One region of the Lactobacillus kullabergensis genome, then DNA from elsewhere that is predicted to be linked to it. Evidence: predicted binding sites of a transcription regulator. Region 1 holds the regulator's gene; the other holds the start of a gene.

Evidence for each region. The regulator Rex, encoded in region 1, represses fermentation and respiration genes when NADH is low (regulators of the CRP and FNR family bind a similar motif). The targets are predictions, from matches to a motif close to TTGTGAANTANTTCACAA.
Region 2: a site for Rex is predicted at 5,543-5,560, ahead of DKL58_RS00455 (acyl-CoA dehydrogenase family protein). Genes of this name have one in related genera too.

The regions. Positions count from the first base shown of each region.
Region 1 covers NZ_CP029477.1:1,381,227-1,392,319, forward strand. The annotation lists gene groL (chaperonin GroEL) at 1-584, opposite strand, end outside; gene groES (co-chaperone GroES) at 604-888, opposite strand; gene DKL58_RS06530 (redox-sensing transcriptional repressor Rex) at 1,050-1,685, opposite strand; gene DKL58_RS06535 (ABC-F family ATP-binding cassette domain-containing protein) at 1,963-3,885, shown strand; gene DKL58_RS06540 (GNAT family N-acetyltransferase) at 4,184-4,588, shown strand; gene DKL58_RS06545 (hypothetical protein) at 4,729-5,898, opposite strand; gene DKL58_RS06550 (hypothetical protein) at 5,898-7,067, opposite strand; gene DKL58_RS06555 (ABC transporter ATP-binding protein) at 7,067-7,687, opposite strand; gene tsaD (tRNA (adenosine(37)-N6)-threonylcarbamoyltransferase complex transferase subunit TsaD) at 8,233-9,282, opposite strand; gene rimI (ribosomal protein S18-alanine N-acetyltransferase) at 9,299-9,850, opposite strand; gene tsaB (tRNA (adenosine(37)-N6)-threonylcarbamoyltransferase complex dimerization subunit type 1 TsaB) at 9,834-10,580, opposite strand; gene DKL58_RS06575 (folate family ECF transporter S component) at 10,609-11,093, opposite strand, start outside.
Region 2 covers NZ_CP029477.1:92,684-103,776, reverse strand. The annotation lists gene DKL58_RS00480 (AMP-binding protein) at 1-15, opposite strand, end outside; gene DKL58_RS00475 (electron transfer flavoprotein subunit alpha/FixB family protein) at 25-948, opposite strand; gene DKL58_RS00470 (adenine nucleotide alpha hydrolase family protein) at 953-1,693, opposite strand; gene DKL58_RS00465 (acyl-CoA dehydrogenase family protein) at 1,706-2,851, opposite strand; gene DKL58_RS00460 (CaiB/BaiF CoA transferase family protein) at 2,860-4,104, opposite strand; gene DKL58_RS00455 (acyl-CoA dehydrogenase family protein) at 4,207-5,457, opposite strand; gene DKL58_RS00450 (LysR family transcriptional regulator) at 5,819-6,733, shown strand; gene DKL58_RS00445 (nitronate monooxygenase) at 6,757-7,752, shown strand; gene DKL58_RS00440 (triphosphoribosyl-dephospho-CoA synthase) at 7,763-8,584, shown strand; gene DKL58_RS00435 (flavocytochrome c) at 8,628-10,508, opposite strand; gene DKL58_RS00430 (LysR family transcriptional regulator) at 10,627-11,093, shown strand, end outside.

The DNA of each region.
Region 1 (11,093 bases):
CGGTCAAATTGCATACCTTCAACTACTGATAATTCAGTTTCGATACCACGTGAGTCTTCAATAGTGATAACACCATCATTACCAACTTTTTCCATGGCGTCAGCGATTAGGTCACCAACTTCTTTTGATGCTGAAGATACAGAAGCTACTTGAGCAATTTGGTCTTTTGAAGAAACAGTATGACTAATTTTATGTAATTCGTTAACTACAGCTTTAGTAGCTTTTTCAATACCGCGGCGAACACCTACAGGGTTAGCACCAGCAGTAACATTCTTCATACCTTCACGAATAATTGCTTGAGTTAAAACAACAGCAGTAGTTGTACCGTCACCAGCTATGTCATTGGTTTTTTGTGCTGCTTCGGCAACTAACTTAGCACCCATATTCTCATAGTGGTCTTTTAATTCAATTGCCTTTGCAATTGTCACACCATCATTAGTAATGTCCGGGTTGCCGTATGATTGCTCCAAAACAACATTTCTGCCCTTAGGACCAATAGTTGCCTTAACAGTATCAGCTAATTTGTCAACGCCCTTTAACAGGGAACGTCTTGCTTTTTCTGAAAATTTAATTTCCTTTGCCATATTTTTCTGCGCTCCTTAATTACTTAACAATTGCTAAAATATCTTTTTCGTGAAGGACTAAATACTTTTCGTCATCATACTTGACATCTGTGCCTGAATACTTGTCGTATAAAACAACGTCACCTTTTTTAACAGTCATAGGAATTTTACTGCCGTTCTCAGCATAACTGCCCTCACCAACAGCAACAACTTCACCTTCTGTTGGCTTTTGTTTAGCATTAGAAGCCAGGACGATTCCGCCTACAGTTTTCTCTTCTTCTTCTTTAACTTTAACGATCACGCGATCACCAATTGGTTGTAACACGTTTGTCCCTCCTAAAATTAAATTATTAATCTATTTTACGTGTCATTAGCACTCCTATTCATCAAGTGCTAACTTACATTTATGATAATAACCCCTTTTCATAAAAAATGCAAGAAAAAATTAGCACTTTGAGTAAAAAAGTGCTAATTCTATTTTTAGACCTACTTTTTCTTGTCTGAGTCCAGAAAGTAAATTAGAGTTTGTAATTCCGTTGCCAAATCAACGTTCTGGATTCTAATACCACTTGGAGCAGACAAACGAATTGGCGTGAAATTCATAATTCCTCGAATACCGGCTTCAACCATATCATCAGCTGTCTTTTGTGCTGTCGTGGAAGGAACAGTCAAAATTGCAATAGAAATCTGTTGGTCACTAAGCTGTTTTTTTAGTTCACTCATGTCATAAACAGGCACGCCACTGAGAATCTTGCCTGTAATTTTATCATCTATATCAAAAGCACATGAAATACGAATATTGTTTGTACGTTTGAAATTATAGTTTAATAACGCATGGCCTAAATTACCAACGCCAACCAGGGCAACATTTGTTAAGGTATCTTGATTTAAAATCTTTTTAAAAAAGGAAAGCAAACTTTTTACATCATAACCATAACCACGTTTTCCCAATGCACCAAAGTATGAAAAATCACGTCTGATTGAAGCACTATCTACTTGAACAGCCTCAGATAATTCAGTTGAGGATACCTTTTCTTTACCAGCCTCATTTAAAATTATCAGGTAGCGGTAATATAGCGGCAATCTTTTAGCCGTAGCCGTGGGTATTTTGATTTTTTCCATTTAAAAAGCCTCCAACTTGATTAAGAATATATTTTGTTTTGTGAATTTTTCAGCAATTACTACTATTTTATCTATAAATTTGCGCCATTTGCAAACATTTTTTTCACAATCTATCAAATTTTAGCATAATAGTAACAGGTTTGATAATAGAAATTTAATTTTTTACTCTTTTAATTAAAAAATGCTTCTTTTTTACATTTATTTCCTATATTTATCAATCAAACTCTCCCACAAGAATTTTGCTACGTATGCTAAAATGGTTTCTAGGTGAAAAATTATGATAATTGCTCAAGGGCACGATTTAAAAAAACAATTCGGTGCTAACACATTATTTAAAAATGTCAACTTTTCTATTGACTCAAATGCAAGAATAGGTCTCATTGGACCAAATGGTGTCGGTAAAACGACTCTGCTTAAAATTATGACCGGCGAAGAAGAAGCCACACATGGTGACTTTACCATCAATAAAAATATAGATGTCGGCTATATTGCTCAAGAAAATGATTTAAATGAAAATAAAACTATTTGGGATGAAATGTTGTCTGTTTTTACCCCTTTAATTAATATGGGTAAAAAGATAAGGGATTTACAAGAAGAAATGTCTGCAAATCCGCAAAAAAAGGATCTGCTAAAACAATATGACCAATTGCAATACAGCTTCGAACAACAGGGAGGATACACCTACCAGGCCGATATCAAGAGTGTTTTAAATGGCTTTAATTTTCCTGAAGCAACTTGGACTAAAAAGGTTGGCAGCCTTTCCGGTGGAGAAAAAACACGGCTCTCTTTTGTCAAGTTATTATTACGCAAACCCCCGTTATTATTACTTGATGAACCTACCAACTATCTTGATTTAGACACATTAGACTGGCTTGAAAATTACCTTAAAAACTATTCTGGTGCCATTTTGGTAGTTTCTCACGACCAATATTTTTTGGATAATTTAGCAACGCAGATTTTTGAATTACAATTTGGCAAATTAACTGTGTTTAAAGGAAATTATTCTGCCTACGTCGCTGAACGTCAATTACGTGACCGCCAACAAGAAGAAGCATACGAAAAGCAGCAAGAAAAAATCAAAAAAGACGAAGAATTTATTCAAAAAAATATCGTCAGAGCTAAAACTACCAAGAGAGCACAAAGTCGGCGCAAGCAATTGGAGAAAATGGATAGGATTACTCCCCCAAAGCACAAAAATAAAGTGCGCATAAATTTCCAAAGCGAAAGGCCTTCAGGTAAAGAAGTATTAATTTTGCGTGATTTAACAATTGGCTACCCCACAAAAACAATGGTTCACGATATTTCTCTGCAAATAAATAAGGGCGATCGCGTGGCCGTTATTGGTCAAAATGGTATTGGTAAATCAACTTTACTTAAAACCGTGATGAAGGAGTTAAAACCGAAAAAAGGTTCAATCAAATATGGAGCTTCGTTAGACATCGGCTACTATGATCAAGAACTGCAAGGACTTGATCCAACTAAAACAGTAATCGATACAGTTTGGGACCGGCACAAAACAATGCCTGAAAAAGATGTGCGGTCGATTTTAGCCAGTTTCTTGTTTACCGCAAAAGATATTGATAAAACTGTCGGTCAACTTTCTGGTGGTCAAAAAGCGCGATTAACCCTAACAGTTTTGTCGCTTGAGCATAATAATTTTTTATTGATGGATGAACCCACAAACCACTTGGATCTCGAAGCCAAGGAGGTTTTAGAACAGGCACTACAGAGCTATGATGGTACTTTACTTTTCGTTTCTCACGACCGCTATTTCATCAATCAGTTAGCAAACAAGATTGTAGAAATTAAAAACGGTGTTGCTCAAGTATATGAAGGTGATTATAGTTATTATCTAGATGAAAAAAGCAAGCAAAATATTGTTTTAGAGAACGAGTCGGCAGAAAACGATACGGCAGCAAAAGTAGACGAAAATAAAAACAAGCTTTCTTATCAAGAGCAAAAGTTGCGCGATTCACAAAAGCGCAAATTACAAAGAGAAGTTGAAAATACCGAAAATAAAATTGACAAGCTTGAAAAGGGACAAAAAGATATTCAATCTCAAATGGCTGATCCTGCAATTGCCACTAATTTTGACAAATTAGGTCCATTGCAAGAACAGCTCACTGAGGTGCAAAAACAATTGGACGATGCAAATGTTGCTTGGGAAAAAGCACTGACTGAACTGGATAGCTTTGACTAAAATAATATATTAAGTAAGCACAATAAAAATAGGAATAAATTAGCTTTCTTATCTGATGTTTCTATATTCTAACTTGCAGAAAATACCTCGCTAACTATTAATAAAATTTTCTTTTTATTTATAAATACGTAATAATTATCAGACGCAAAAAAGATCGTTATACTGTTGCTTTTAAAATTGTAGTTGTTTAAACTTAAAGATAATAATTTTACTGGCTCTATCAAAAATAAATTGAGAGGTACACATGGAAAAATTACGCACTGCTCTTTAATTATTAATTAATTAAGGAGGGATAAAAATGAAATATATAGCTGACAAAAATATCGCTATGGAACAACTTATAAATTTATACACAAGCGTAGGTTGGAGTTACTATACGCAAAATCCTCGGCAGCTGCAAAATGCAGTTGTAAATTCGCTTTTTGCTATTGGCGCTTATGATCAAAACCAGTTAGTGGGATTAATCAGAGTAGTTGGTGATGGTCTGACCATCATTTATATCCAAGATTTACTTGTTAATCCTGCTTATCAAAGACAAGGAATTGGTACGAAATTAATAAACAGCGTGCTAAAGAAATACAATTCTGTCAGACAGAAAGTTTTGTTGACAGAAAATACCGTTAAAACGCGCAGGTTTTATGAGAGTTGTAATTTTAATCCGTGTGACAAATACAACTTGATTGCTTTCTACAAAGATTTTTAAGAAACATAAAGAGTCTGGGAAAAAACTATCTTTTCCCAGGCTCTTTTGAGTAAGCATAATTTAAATAAACAAATGAACGATCTAAAGTCATGATAACACTAAATTAGAAGTAAAAATATTAATTTAAGAAATATAAAATTTTATTTTTTATATTTTATATGACTGGACAGTAAAATCAAAATAGCAATTATTAAAATTGAACAGCACAGTGTTAAAATCCCTGTCGTATAGTTCAACTGCATATTTTGATAATTCATTCCTAAATTGCCAGATACTATGTCAACTGCGTTCAAGTATGTCATTGGCAACCAGGCGCAAATCTTACGCAGCGGATCAACTATCATAGTTGCAATGTTGAGCCCTGGGACAAGTAAAATAGCGATAAGTAATGCTGGTAATTTATCACGAAAAATTCGGGCAAGGAACTGAACTAAGACAACATCGAAGATCAAGGTAAGTGCCTGCAATACAATTACTTTGATAATAAAGCTGCCAGTAGTTACACATTTAATAAGGGGACCACTAACTGTATATTGAACTACGATATAAGGGAAGGATAAACTACCAGTACCAGAAATAAGGGAAGCTACAATAAATAATACTAAGTTAATCCCTAAAAAACTACCAAGAGTCAGGACTATTCCTGCTATGGTATTCGAAATCATTAAATTATTTTTTTCAAGCGGTAATAACTGCGCCGTATCTAACTTTTGATGGTAAGAATCAGTTAAAAACAAAGTTAATAAAAACAGAGCAACAAGAGTAAATACGTAAGGCAAATATTGCTGATTTAATTGCAGTAAGAATTGCCAGCCTGTTACTGGCATATCCTGACTTTCATAAGGCAAAGGCTCATGGCGTAAGTAGTTAAAGAATTGCAGTTTTTTCTCTACATTTGTCCTTGAATTAAGGCCTGTTGAATCTTGGCCATTTGATATAATAGTTCGTTCTTGCTTTTTTTGTTGCCACATAATCGTGTAGGCTTTGCGCCAGTTGCCTTTATTTGCCGCTTTTTGAACTTGTTTATCTTGCTTAACTGCATCTTGGTTTTGCTTAATAGCAGCTTTAGTATCATGGTAAACTTCAGTTTTTGATTTTTGTTTATCATGTTTAAGTAATCTTTGCTGCCGGTTAATTTCTTTTTGGCGGTAAGCAATCTCTGATTTAGCCCCCGCCTGCAAGGAAAATTGGGGATTAGTACGAATATTCATGAATAAGACAATACCCATTAACAAGAGCAAAATTGCTAAGCAAACTGGGGTTAGCTTATTCTTAAATACTTTTTTAAGCTGAAAAGCCAAATAGGACATTATGCCAATCTCCCATTTCTATGTGCAATAGTTGTAATGCGATCAATTAAAAGTACCAGCAAGAATAATAATATAGAACTTAGTATTAAGGTAAGCACACCATTTGAAAAGTTAATCGCGGAATTATCCATTGCATAGGCTGTTTGGTTTGATACAACATTTAAAGCTCCTAAATAAGTACCAGGAAGCCACTGCGCAATCTTCTCCAACGGAATGATAAAAATTGTAATAAAATGACCGCCTAATAAAAGCAATAGCGAAACTAACAGAGTCGGTAACTGGTTATGAAAGATTTTAGCAGCCAGTTGCACAAACAAAACCATAAATATGAAATTTAAGAGCTGCAGTATAGTTGCTTGGGGCAACAATTTGGCGGTCGGAACAATTCCTGGCACCAAGTGGTCGCTAACCAGATGGTGAATGATGTAAGGATAGTCACTGCGACCAGTACCAAAAATGCTCGCTGCTCCACCGAAAACTAATAAGTTTAGTAAAAGAAAAATAAAGCTGACAACTGCCAACCCAACAATATTATTAGTCAGGGTACTTTGCAAGCGATTAATTGGCAAGACAGTCGAAATGTCAAGACCATTTTTATAAGAACCAGTAAATAAATAAGTCAAAACAAAAATCATTACTAAACTAAATAAGACAGGCAAATAGTTTTCATTCAAATCTAATAGAAACTGTATTCCAGTGACTGCGCTATCGCTTTCATAAGGCATAGGGTGAGCTATGAGATACTTTAAACGCAGTATTACACTTTTATGTCTATCTTTTTCATCCGAACTTAGATCAGTCAATTTGCCTTTTTGTTCCCTTTTTAATTTGGTCTCATAAACTTGCTTCCAGTGATTGTGATTAATATCATCAACAAAGGTTTGATCTTTTTTTAATTCCTTTTCAGTTTGTTTGATATCTTTTTCAGTGGCCTTGTATGATTTTCCTTGCGGTGAATATCGTTTGAGCGCTTGACGATCCGCTTGTAAGGCTTCCTTTTTCATGGCAATCTGACCTTGAGCATCTCCTTTTAAAGAACCAGTACCACTGAGCTGCGTAGACTTCATGTATAGTAAGCAAAAAGAAATTAATAATAAAATAACCAGTGAAATAATTGATAGATTGTGTTTAGTAACTTTTTTTAGTTGCAATGAAAAATATGAGATCATTAGTCTACCTCGTGCATCATTTGTTTGTGTAAAACAAGCCGGTGTAAGTTATTCACTTTAATCTCGCTGCTATAGTGAGACGTTAGAATAATACATTTATTACGCTGAGTCACCTCATCATTTAGTCTTTCATAAAGAACTGTGCGACTTTCTTCATCAAGACCGTTAGTGATCTCGTCCATCAAGTAATATTCAGCGTCACTAACTAAGTACATGGCCACAATCAATTTTTGCTTCATTCCCAGCGAATACTTTTTAATCGGGACTTTGACATACTCACGTACACCCAGCAAATCAAGTTCTTGATCAAGGTCGACATTAGAATGCCATTGGCTTTTCACGAATTTTAAGTAATCAAGGCTAGTTAAATTGGCGTTCAACCATTCATTGCTTTCAAAGAAAAAAAGCTTACGCTTATTTTGGGCATATGGTTTTCCGTCTAATAAGACTTTACCAGAAGAAGCTGGAATTAGATCCGTAACAGCACGCAAGAAACTTGTTTTACCAGAACCGTTCTCTGCAGCAATTTGATAAAATTGACCGGGTGCAAATTGATAAGAAAAATCATGCAGGATTGGCTGCCTGGTTTTGAGTGATAGGTTTTGTACAGTTAGCATCATAGTCTCCTCTTTTGAGTGGTGAATTAAGTTGAAATGATAGAATACTATATCAGGATATCATTTAATTATATCAATTTCATTGTTTTCTGATTAATAGTTCATCTTTATAAAATTCATAATCAAAATGATTAGCAAATTTTGAATTTCTTGAACTTATTTTTTTGATTTCCTATACCTGTTTGACTTTATTATAATCTGGTAGGAAAACTAAATTAAAAAATGTCATATATGATTTTTGAAATGACTAAATTAACTAAACAAGATAAAATTCAAATCTTTTTCAGAGTTTTGATAATAGGCTTCATTAATTAGTTGATTGAACTTCTGCTTCTTCTCAATCAAAGGAGTGATCACGCTCATTTAGTAATTGATACATAAATTTAATGTTTAAAATGGTTGACCTTAAAACATATAATGATAAAAAAAGGTCTAGGAAAATGCTAACCCCCTTAACTTAATAAAACTAAAAGCCGACAAATCACTAAAAAAAGTGGTTTGCCGGCTCTTTTAGTAAGATCACTGACCTACTTTTCCCCCAGTCTCCTTTATTGCAACATTTCGGATGCGTAAGGTAATTCTAAAGATGGATCAGCATCCAAAGTAAGATCAGCGAATTTTCCTTCTTGGTACAAGTTATAGGCCGCAGCACCAATCATTGCAGCATTATCTCCACACAACTTTAACTCTGGCAAAATGACTTTCGGTTGTAAATTCCGAGGCAGGTTTGCTATTTCATGGTTCATTCTTTCACGTAAACCATGGTTAGCGGCAACCCCTCCACCCATAATAAAGGTTTGAGGCTGATACTGCTTAATCGCCCTAATAGTTTTAGTAGCCAAGACATCTATCACTGCAGCTTGGAAACTAGCAGCTAAATCATATTTATTCAGGTCTTGATGAATTTGTTCAGCATGATGATAGGTATTAATAAAAGCACTCTTTAAACCAGAAAAAGAAAAATCATAATCATCTTCTTTAATCATTGCCCGCGGAAAATCAAAGGTATCCTTTCCCTTCTGAGCCCATTCATCAATAGTTTTACCAGCGGGGTAATTAACACCGAGTACTCTTCCAATCTTGTCATAAGCTTCTCCAGCCGCGTCATCCCTAGTATCGCCAACTATTTCAAAGTGGGTTGAATCTTTTAACAATACAATCTCTGTATGACCTCCAGAAACTTGCAAAGCAAGAGCCGGATAAGAGATTTCTTCCTTTAACTGAGCTGCCATAATGTGACCCATGATATGATCAACGCCAATTAAAGGAATACCCGTAGCCATTGAAGCAGCTTTTGCCGCGCTAACACCAATTAAAAGGGCACCTACCAAACCAGGTCCATAGGTTACCGCAATTGCATCAATATCTTTCCAAGCTATGTGTGCTTCTTTCAGTGCTTCATTGGTTATTTGTGTAATAACTTCAATATGATGACGACTAGCAACCTCAGGAACAACACCCCCAAAACGTTGATGGCTTTTAATTTGAGTAGCTACTATCAAACTTTCCACTTCCCTGCCATTTTTTACAACAGATGTCGAAGTCTCATCACACGAACTTTCAAAAGCCAAAATACGGATGTCTTTTTTGTTTACCAATTTATTTTCCTTTCTTTTAGTCACTTGTCAATTTAAGCACCATGTTAAAAGCATCTTGATGCGAACTCTGGTAATAATTAGGCCACACAAAACTTACTGTAAAACCTAACTTGCAATACAAATTTTGAGCAGTCAAGTTATCAACTCTTACTTCTAGACTAAGTTCTTTACAGTTTTTATTTTTAGCAATTTCAATCACTTTTTTGATTAAATAAGTACCTATACCATTTTTTTGCCAGGCCGAATCAACCATCAGATTAGTAATATGTGCACTACTAACGTCAAAATGCACACCAATTAAGCCAATGACACACTGAGTTTGCAATACAACTAAATACAGTGAATCATTTCTACTTATTTCAGTATGAAAAGCCATTGAATTCCACGGTTGTTTCCCCTGATAAAGACTTTGCTCCAGCAACAATATTGCAGAAATATCTTTAACTTGGGCTTGCCTGATACTCAGACTAGATTGATTCACAATGATCTTTTCTGGGACAAACTTAATAAACTTTTTTTCTTTTGCTAAAAGCCAAAAAGACCCAAAATGCTTAAACTTCTTCCACATAATTACTATCTGGTTTATAGGCTTCCCCTGTCTTTTTATGCCAGTCAATTTCAGCTTGCGTGCGACGCAAATAATTCGGCAATAATTGATCAGGGTCATCAGGTTTAGCATTCAGAGCCAGCTTACCTATTAAACCAGCATGAACAACATTCTGTTTTTCCGTGCCAAAACTGAAGGGAATATTTGTCTTTCTTATAGCGTCTTCCTGCTTTTCAAAGCCAGTCCCAACATAAATCACTTTTTCCAAATTGTTAGCTGCATAATACTCTGATATTGCACTTAAAAGAGTATCAATGTGATAGTGACCATCGGGAACCACGCAGACAGGTACATTACCATTTTCCTTATTTATATAAGCACCAGCAAAATAATTATTATTGCGAGCATCTATACCTGCTACTATTAACGTTGCTTGTTCATTGCAACTGGAAGCTAAAGCCTGCAAAGTAGATACACCAACTACATCCTTATTTAATATGCTGGCAAATACCTTAGCAGTAGTCACACCTATTCGCAAACCTGTATATGAACCTGGTCCTATCGCAACGGCAAAGCGATCAATTTCAGCTAATTCCAGATTATGTTCTTTTAAAATTTGGTCAATTAAAGGATCTAGATGTGCACTATGATTGCGGGCATCATACTCATTTTTTTCCGCAATAATTCTACTGTCGTCATTTAAAGCCACACTAAGATTTTTTGTCGCAGTGGACATACTCAAAATTTTCATTCTAAAATTTTTATTCTCTTTTCGAAAATTACCTTTTGATTTTAACGCGTGAAATGGCGTTTAAAACAAAGTAACTAATAATCATCTCTAACCACGGCGTAATCGCTTCTTTAGGTATTCGTTGAATAAGGACAACGCGAAAGTCCATCCCGTATAAAAGGTGCACCCATAAAGTATTTAGCCCAATATTAACAACAACTGTCACTAATAGAGTTGCAAGAATTATCCGCCATATTTTAACTGGCTTTTGATAAAAAACCAAGCCATAAATAAAGGGACCTATCATTGCACTCAATGTAAAGCCAAGGAAAAACCCTCCTTGATTGCCAAATAGAGCTGATGAAACCAAATCACTAATTCCACCACCAATGCTGCCCCATACTGGTCCAAACAAATAACCTAGCATTACACTGCCTATAAATCCGAGGCTAACATGCACAATTATTGTTCCAACTGTAAAACGACTAAGAATAATTTTCATTGCCACGATAATTCCTAAAAGGACAAGATCAC
Region 2 (11,093 bases), 730 kb from region 1:
TTTGCTAGAAGTCATTTTTTTACCTTACAAAAGCTCATTTAATTGCTTTATTACTTGGTTAGCATCCCCAACAATGCCATAATTTGCTAATTTAAAAATTGGTGCTGCTTCATCAGTATTGACAGCAATGACACATTTTGATTTAGTCATTCCCGCAGTGTGCTGGACAGCTCCCGAAATGCCAAAAGCATAGTAAACATCTGGTGCAACAGACAAATTCGATATTCCAATCATGCGGTTCTTATCAATCCAGCCTTGATCTGTAACTGCCTTAGTTGCCCCCACGCTGGCATTTAATTTTTGGGCTAAAGTAGCTAACGGTTTAAATTTATCTGGAGAACCCAGACCTTTACCACCAGCTACAATCACTTTTGCATATGCCAAATCATTGTCAGAGTTAGCTTCGGGTACATATGCGGCTGCATTAGTTCCTGCACATTCCCAGTCAATTATGTCAACTTCATTCTTACTATGGCTTACGACACCATTGCAAGAAAGAGATATTACCGCCTTGTCATCAAGTGTGACTTTTCTTAAGGCTTGTGTTTTGCCGATATCCTGATTAACTATTATATGATCTTGATCACAGCAAATATCTTTGGCATTATAAATAAATGGGACATTTAGTACAGCAGCTAATTGACTGCCAAGACTATTACCTAAATTACTCTTATCAAATACTATTAAACTATTTGCCTTATCGACAAAAATTTTTCTAAGGGTATTAGTCACATCTGGCAAGTTTGTCACACTAAAATTCTCATTTTGGTATATGGTAGTCTTGACTCCTGAAGAAGCATATTTATCCTTAATTTCAGTAGCATGATTACTGAAAACCAGTACTTCTTTCTTACCTTTAAAATTGCTGTCAAGACCTGCTAAGTTATTACTGTTATGACCTTCATCAATATTCTTATCTTCTAACTGAATATAATAAATTGGTACCATTTTTCTACCTCAACATCCCATTTTGCTTAAGTATTTCAACCAGTTTTTGCGTAGCTTTAGGATCTTGCTCCAGATTGAAAATAGTTTTTTCATTTTTAACTGGTTTAGCTACAATTTCACTTGTAACGCCTTCATCGCTAGTTTTAAAACTTACGTTATTAATACTTGAATTTATTGCTGTACTTAACGACGTGAAACTAGCAAGGCGTGGCACATTGATTGAATCTAACGTGGCAATTACAGCTGGCAAGACACATTGCCCGGTAATTTTGCCTTTTTCAAGTTTCATTTCATAATTGAGGGAAGTATCAATCATAGAAACATAGTCATAAAATGCTATTCCTAATCCTGCAGCAATAGCAGCCGGAAAAGCTGAAGATGTTGTTTTTCCTGTTAAAATCAAGTCGTAATTTTCATTATTTTCTTTTAAGTAATGGACAAATTCACTTGCAATTTTATTTTGCAGTAAAGGATCATTGATATTACCCGCTGAAATTTTAGTAGCTGTTGATGCTCCCATAGCCAGTGCTTCATGCAAAATCCGTTCGGCTGCTTCTCCCTGTTCAAACGTATAAACATCAATAGCACCGTTTTTTAACTCTGTTAATTGCAGGGCAAACTCTAGGGCACTTTTATCTTCTTCACTCAGAAATAAATTTTCTGGATGATAAGTTACTTTGTTCTTATGAGAAGTATAAGTTTTAGGATTATCTGCTTCAGCTTTGGCAATTAATGCGATTTTCATTATAGTAGCCTCCTAGTCCAGATATTTTTTGCTAACTTCACGTGCAATTGTCATTCTCTGAATTTCATTAGTTCCTTCCAGAATTTGAAATCCTTTGACATCACGCATTAGCTTTTCAACCGGATAAGCTCGGGTATAACCGTAACCACCAAGAATCTGAACTGCATCAGAAGTTACTTTTTGTGCTACATCAGTCACATAAAGCTTGGTCATTGCACCTTCTTGACGTACAGATAAATCTTTATCCATCATTTTCATTGTGTTGTTGACTAATAAGCGGGCTGTTTCTACTGCCGTTGCCATATTAGCAAGCATATTTTGCACAGATTCAAATTGAGAAATCGGTTGATTAAATTGTTCACGCTGATTGGCATATTTGGCAGCTTCATTAAGTGCCCGTTGCATAACACCAACGGTCAAAGTAGAAACATAAGCACGTGAGAGGTTAAGGCTGTTTAACGCAATATTAATCCCTCTTCCTTCTTGGCCAATCAGATTTTCGGCTGGCACGTGTACATTTTTAAATCCTAACGGTACTGTATTTGATAAACGCAGTCCCATTTTATCTTCATGCTTTCCTACCCAAATACCTGGCGTATTTTTATCAATCATGAAAGCAGATAAGCCATGATTACCATTATTAGAAGTTCTAAAAATTCCAATAAAAATATCTGCAATTCCACCATTAGTAGCAAAAGCTTTATTTCCGTTTAAAATATATTCATTGCCTTGCCGAACAGCTGTTGCTTTCACAGAACCTGCGTCAGAACCAGCATCAGCTTCTGACATTGTAAAGGCAGCAAAACGACCAGGTCTGATGACATCGGCAAATCTTTGTGCTTGTTCTTCAGTACCAGCTAACATTACGCACCGCAGTGCAACAAATGAAGTAATTAAAGTCAGTGCATAACCTGCATCATATTCAGCCAGTTTTTCAAAAACGAGGGCAGAATCTTCATAAGAAAGGCCAGCACCACCATATTCCCTAGGGATCTCAAGCATATGAAGGCCAATTTTAATTGCAGGCTCAAACAAGCTGGAAGGACAATCACCTTTTAAATCGTATTTCTTAATAATTTCAGGGGTTAGATACCGATCACCAAATTCTTGTGCTAAATGAATATATTCTTTTTGTGCTTGTGTATAAAGTAATGTCATTTTAATACCTATTTAATTGGGTCTCCTATATGACGCAGGCCACTGGCAGCACCACTGGCAAACATCTCACTGATTTTTTCATCACTGTAGCCTAACTCATCTTTGAGTACTTCGCGTGTATCAGATCCCTGAGCACGAGAAGGAGTTAGCGTAGGCTTGCCTTGAGACGAAAAGCGTACTGGATTAGTGGGAATAAATCTCTTATTTCCGGATGGAAATTCCATCAGTCTAATTTCATCATTATCCAAAGCCTCAGGATCTTGGTATATTTCCGTTGGTATCTGACAAGCTTCAAGTGGTAAGTCTTCCTTATTAAAGAGGTCTATCCAATACTGCAACGGTTTTTTCTTAAAAGCGTCTTCTAAAATGGCAATCACTTCATTGCTGGTACCATTAGCATTCAAAGTGTCCATTTTGTTATATCTTTCATCGCCTTTTTCATCATCACGACCAATGTCATGCATTACTTTGTCAAAATCACGGTCATATTCAGGAACACATAGTACGAACCAGCGATCATCAGAAGTTTTATAGGTATCATTAAATGGATTAGTAACCTCTTTACGACTCTTAGGATATACATTGCCATATTGTGCAGAAACCATAGCGATATTTTGCATAAAAATCGCTGCGTGATTCAAGTTAACAACAACCTTATCACCCTTCCCGGTTCTTTGGGCTCTCAGTAAAGCTGCACAAATACCTGCTGCCAAGGTCATTGATACTTGGAAATCACCATAGCCATTTACTGGATTATATGGATTCCCTCCTTTATCTACCGTTGTTCCTTGAACTCCACCACGTGCTTGATAAGCAGTTGCATCATAGCCAGCAGAATCTTTTTTAGGGCCAAATTCACCATAGCCGCGATCTTGTGCAAACACTAATTTAGGAAATTCTTTATGCAGTCCTTCCCAAGTGATTCCCATATGAGCTAAGCTCTTTGTCCTCACAGATGTTAAAAATACATCTGCGGTTTTTAATAAGTCTTTAAAGGCTTGCATCCCTGCAGGAGTTTTCATGTTCAAAGTGATGAATCTTTTATTCATATTAGAAACATCAAAGCCCAAATTTTCATCATCTTCATACTTCATGCCAAAAACTGCACCTTGGGTCCGTCCAGCATCACCTTTAGGAGCTTCAACTTTAATTACATCAGCTCCCCATTCGCCAAGGACTCGTCCTACGGTTGGAGCTGCCAAAAATTGTGTGAGATCAATAACTCTTATTCCTGATAATATTTCGTTAGCCATCTTTTTCTCCAAAACTATATACAACAAAGAGGATTGAACCTTGCAAAGTAAGTTTTAGATTCAGCCCTCCCTGATTTACTCAAATTAATTTAATTGATTGCCTTAAAGACTTGTTATTGGTGTATTGCCACCGTCTTTAATTAATAAACGACCTGCAGTTAATCTTTGAACGGAACGAGGTCCTTCTTCTAACCACATAGCACGACAATCACGGTAAAGTCTTTCAGCAGGTCCATAAGGATTGTCCTGGAAGTAGCCAATACCACCGAAAATTTCAAGCATGTAATCAGAAACTAATTTGACAGTATTGATGCTTTCCAGTTTGGCTAGAGAAGCTTTCTTAGTAATATCCTTTCCTTCGTCATAATCTTTTGCCAAGTCCCATAGCATTAATCTAAGAGCATGAATGCGTGCCCCCATGTCAGCAATTTCAAAAATGATTGATTGCCGTTTACACAGTGGCTTACCAAAAGTTACACGATCCTTAGAATAAGCAATGGACATTTCTAACATCCGTTGAGCCATACCTAAGTTGGAGTCAGCAATATGGGCACGAGAAAGTGAAAGCGAAGAAATAGCTACTTTCATACCCTCTCCTCTCTTGCCAAGCATATACTTATCAGGTACTCTCATATTAGTGAACTTCAAATCAGCGTGTCCAGCACCACGACAGCCCATCATTAAAGGCATTTCGTTGGATTCAAATCCCGGTGTATTTGTTGGAACAAAGAAAGCTGATAATCTTTCATCTCCTTCTTTATCTGGGTCAGTAACTACAATTAAGTAGGTAAAGTCTGCAACATCTGCATGAGAAATCAATGTTTTTTCACCGTTGATTACCCAGTCATCGCCGTCCTTAACAGCTAAAGTATGAAGGTCTGCTCCAGTACCACCACTCTTTTCGGTTAAAGCAAAATTAGCATAGATTGATTTGTCTTGGAACTTGTTCATATACTTATCTTTAAGTTCTTGACTACCAAAATTATCCAAAATCCGCCAGTTCATATCTGAAGCATGGTGCAAGTGCATTCTAATTCCACCCTGAGTTCTTGAAAATTCCTCTTGAACTTGCAGAATTTGTTTTTCACTAAGACCCCAGCCGCCGTATTCTTTAGGCAGTGCAAAACGATATAAATCATGCTTAATTGCAATTGGGAAAAAGTCTTGCGGAAACTTGCGATTTTCTTCTATGTATGGGGTCATCCTGTCAAACTCGTTTTGTGCCAAGTGGCGAATTTCTTTTAAGTAGTTTTCAAAGTCTTCTTCAGGCATTGATTCACCCGGTTTAGTTTTGTGCATAATTGGAGTTTCTTCATATGCTGGTAATACATGCAACTTCTTTTGTTCTGTCATAATACAATCTCCTTTTTAACTTTTAGTAAATGCTTCTGAAAGCGTTTTTCTATCAACAGTTGTATTATGTTTTAAAAAGTTTAGATTGTAAAATTGATAACAAAGTCATAACTATTAATTTTATAAATACCTTTATGGCTAAATATATTAAAAAAGGCGGGATTCTTAGCATTATTAACTGTACAAATTAAAAAGACTCACCAAATATCGGGAGTCAAATCACTATAAAATCAACACTAATAAACTAATATTAATTTTATCAATATTATTATAAATAATTTTTGTAAGCGTTTTATCAAAAATAGGTATAGCATTTATTTATATAGGTATTGAATATTAAAATAATTTTTGAGGTAATATCATGAATCTAAATCAACTTTACTATTTTCGTGAATTGGCAGATCAAAAACAATACACTAAAGCAGCAGATAGCTTATTTATCAGTCAGCCTACCCTCTCAGTATCGATTAAACAACTTGAAAAAGAATTACACTGCAAACTGTTTAAACACAACGGTCATTACGTGCAATTAACTGAATATGGACGTATCTTTTACGATACTGTTACCAAGTCTTTAGACTCTTTAGATCGTGGTAAAAAGAAAATTGAACAGCGTATCAGTCAGGATGAAGGCAATATCCATATTGCTGGTATACCCACTGCAATTGGAACTATTTTGCCTAACTTAACTAAGGAATATCAACAAGAAAGTAATATTTCACCTCATTTTATATACCACGATAACCCTTCATATCAGATTTGCGAAGGCATCAAAAATGGCTGGTATGATATTGGAATTTCCTCATTCGTACCAGAATTTAGTTATTTTACTTATATTCCCCTTTACACTGAAGAAATCATTGCCATTGTTTCAAAGGAAAATAACCTGGCAAAAATAAATGAAATCTCGCCCGAAGAATTACAAGGTGAGTCAATTATTACCTACTCTAAAAAAATTCAGATTGGAAAAGACATCACTAATGCTTTACTGGCCAATGCCTCTGATCTGAATATTACGAACAGGCTTCATGATGAGCTGGCAATTGCAGGACAAGTTTTGACCAACGATATCGTTGGTGTAGTGGCAAAAACTATTTATTTGAGCGGTTTCGACATCCACATCATCAAGCTTGACTTGCCCAAAAATACTCGTCAGGTTTACCTGGTGTATGATTCAAGTCAAAACTTTTCACCAGAAATAGTTGATTTTATTGACTTTCTTAAAAGTCATAAACCAGATATTCAGAAAATTGTCGATAGTATTCCTGTCAAATAAGATTTTAAAAAGGTATAAAACTAATGAATAAAATTTGTCAATTATTGGGAACAAATTACCCTATTGTTCACGAACCTATCCACACCTTAACAGATGGCAAACTAGTTGCTGCTATTTCAGAATCTGGTGCTCTGGGCATCTTAGGTATTAATGCAGGATATAAGGTTAGAAGTGACGCAACTTCAAGCGCTTCTATTTCTAATTCAAATAAAATAGGTACTATTAGCAACAATTCTTTGCTTGATGCCATGACAGAAAGAAACTTAATGAATGAGCAAATTGATCAAACTCTGTCTAATACCTTTAGGCCTTTTGGAGTGGAAATTGCCAGCACCTCATCTAACCCGGAAGATGATCATAGAGCAACCGAATTAGTAGAATTAATGCGTAAAAGAAGGTTGACTGTTGCACTGTTTGAAGATTTTGGTAAAGTTGCATCTAAAGCATGGGTAAATTTGTTACATAATAATGGCATTAAAATTATGCAAATTATTAATAAAATTAATGATATTAGTGCAGCTCAAAGTAATGGTATTGACATTTTAATCTGCAAAAGTAACACCGAGCTGGCAAGTTTTGTTCATCAAGCAGGAAAAACACCAGTTTTAGCTGGGTATGATACTACTAACTCGCATGTTTTGAAAGACGCATTAAGAAAAGGTGCACAAGGAGTTTTTCTTAAGACAGTTTTTGCACTTGCTAAAGAAGCTCCAACTTCACCAATAATCAAAGACAAAATTATAAATGCGCAAGCCCAAGAATTAATTAGTTTTAAAATGAACTCGCGGACTATCTATTCTTTGACTGGAAAATTGCCCCAAAAACTGGCAAAACTAACACAGGATAACGAAGACGGGAAGCAAATTTTTACTGCTGCAGACGGTTATCAGGGATTAATAAACGGTATGGCAGAAGGTAATCTTGAAATAGGGTATACTGATATTGCAGCAGACAGTTATAACATCAAAACTATTAAAACTGCTCACCAAATTATTGCAGAATTAACTAATAACAATTAAATTTATACATATGACTAATTCAATTACAAAAAATGCTCTACGCTCACTCTTATATGAAGTTGTTACCGCACCAAAACCTGGTTTAGTAGACCCTATCAGCCAAGGCCCGCATCCCGATATGAATATTTATACTTTTATTGACAGCAGTTTAAGTTTAGAGGAATATTTTGCTGCTGCTGTTGAAATTGGGCAAAACTTTCAGTCGACTGATTTAACGCAAATGTTTCAGCAATTAAGACAAAGAGGCATTACTGCTGAAAAAGAAATGTTTGCTGCAACGCACGGCGCTAATACACATAAGGGGGCAATTTTTGCTCTAGGCATTTTTGTTTGTGCTGAAAGCTACAGTATGACAAACAATACTGAACTATTTCTGACTATCAGCAAGATGTGTAAAGGACTTGTACAGCATGATCTGATTCAAAATAATGAGTTAAAAACAGCAGGTGAAAAAGAGTTTGAACAGTATCATATTGGCGGGGCTCGTGCTCAAGCTGAACGAGGCTATCCCATTGTACGTGAAGTAGCTTTACCTTTTTTAAAAAACAATAAGGGAACGTTCCAAACGAGATTCCTTGATACTTTAATGAAAATAGCAACAGTTACGGTTGACAGTAATTTGATTAAGCGAGCTGGAAATTATAATGTAACTAACTGGCTACATCAAATGGCCACAAAATACCTAGATTTAGGTGGTTATGCTTCTCCAGCTGGGAAAAAATGTCTGCAAAAATTAAATGATGACTGTCTAGAACACAATTATAGTTTAGGCGGCTGTGCAGATTTGTTAATTGTTACCATTTTTGTAGCTCTAGAACGTGGATACATATAAAAAAGGAAGGCACGAGCCTTCCTTTTTAAAATCAAAATAATATTTATTCCTTTGATGCACCTGTCACTGCATCATTATCTGCAATTTCACTGCAGGCATTGTCAGCAGCAATCCGACCAAAAGTAAAGATATCAGCTAGTGAATTACCACCTAGACGATTACCGGCATGTAATCCACCGGCAACTTCCCCTGCTGCATAAAGACCGGTAATTACTTGATCATCTTTATCTAATACCTGTGCTTTCGGATTGATCTTCAAGCCGCCCATTGTATGGTGAATAGCCGGCTTACGCGGGGTAGCGTAAAACGGCGCAACTTCACATTTAAGGTTAAACGCACTCTTACCAAATTCTGGATCATTACCTGCATCAACATATGAATTATATTTTTTAATAGTATCGACCAAAGTAGCAGGATCCATATCGGCTTTTTCAGCTAATTCTTCTAATGTATCAGCTTTTAAAAGAGTGCCCGCCTTAACTTGAGCTTCGAGTGATTCTTCTGTGGTGTTGTAGGCTGTCTTTTTAATTTTATCGTCTGCAATTAAATAAAATAAAGTTCCATTAGCAATTGCAGCTTTAGCTAAAGTGTCACGCTCAGCGAACTCGTTTACAAAACGTTCACCTTTTTGATTGACCATAATAAAGTTTTCGGGTGGAGTTTGAATACCAGTAAATAATTCACCAGTCTTAGGATCAGAAACTGGCATTAATTGAATAAAGCCCATACCCACTAAATCAGCACCAGCCTCTTGACCTAAGGCAATGCCGTCACCAGTAATTGCTGGCGAATTAGTAGTAGCAATATCATCATCAATGTGTTTCCAATAAGTGTTATAATTTTGCACCATTTTAGTGTTTGCACCAAAACCGCCAGAAGTTAAAATCACTTTTTGCGCATGAATGGTAACTTTACTGCCATCACTACTTTGAGCTATAACACCAGTGACTTTACCATTTTCAATAATTAAATGTTGGGCGCGGGTTTCAGTTAAAACTGTAGCACCATGAGCTTTTACCCAATCACCCAAAACGTGAATAAAGGCATAGCCCATAGGCTCAACTGGCTTATGACCGCGACGCCATAAAGCACCAACCGGCATAGTAACATCAGAGCGATCAAACTTTACGCCTAAATCAGTCAACCACTTAACTGAATCAAGTACGTTATTGACAAGCTCAGTAACCAAAGCATAATTACCATGAATTTCATTACCATTTAGGTCAGTTCTTTTACCACCTAAATAAGTTTGTATTTCATGCAACAATACTGAATCAAACAAATAATTTTTACCAGAATCTACATAAGCCTTAATTTGCTTTTGCAGTTCTTTAAAGTCATCACGATATTCTGGATCAATTTCATCAATTGGAGTTGCAGCTAATTTTTCCAAACTTTCTTTTTCACCCGGCAAAGCTTTAAATTGATTTTGCCACTCAGGTTCAGCAGCATTTAAAGGTCCACCCGCTCTGGTGGTATTACCACCAATTTGAGGGAATTTTTCCAGTACAATTGTTTTTTTACCATTTTGAATTGTTCTAGCAGCTGCAGTCAGACCAGCACCACCGGCACCAATAACTACAACGTCAGTTTGGTATTCTCTGTCAGAAGCATTAGCAGTTTTTGGCTTTGGTCTGTTAAGCCATTCTTGTGCATCTCCACCAGCTTTTGTAATCGCCTGAGCCACACCATCTATCACGCCATGACTGGAAATTGTAGCTCCACTAACAGCATCAACATTTAAGGTTTGATTAGCAATAATTTGCTTGGGCAGACGTTTAAAGACCTCATCTGCTACTCCAGCAGTTTCGCCACTGGAATCAATATTTATTTCCTTGATTTTGTCTTCAGAAAGTTTCACCTTCATAGGCATAAAACTAGAACCATGACCCTTAGCTTTTACTTCATAAGTTCCTGATTTCATCATTAATATACTTCCTTTCTTTCAGTGCTCATTAGTTAAATTTTACTAACTTTTCTGATTAAAATGAAATAGTTTTCTAGTAAACGGGCTATAATAAAATTGTTATTGGAGGCAAAATATGAATAATTCTGAAACTGTCTTACATTTTATTGATGTGCTATTAAAAGAAAGTAATTTTACTAGAGCGGCTAGTGAACTATATATATCACAGCCATATTTGACTCAACTAATTAAGCGAATTGAACATAAATTGGGAACTGAAATAATTAATCGTGAGACTATCCCATTTACATTAACGGAAGCTGGGGTAATTTATTACAATTATCTGGAAACAAAAATTAGTAACAAGCAAAAGTTAGCTGAACAGTTAATTCCCTATGCATCACCGAATAAAGAATTAATCCGGATCGGAGTTTTAGAAAGCCTGGGGACATTTTTATTGCCAGAGCTTTTACCTCACTTTATGTTTACACATCCAAATATTAAAATTCAGCTATCAGAAAACTTTCCTAGAGTAAGTGAAGCTCATCTTTTACATGAGCAAATTGATTGTTATCTGGGTCAAACACCTGAGTCTCTTAATCA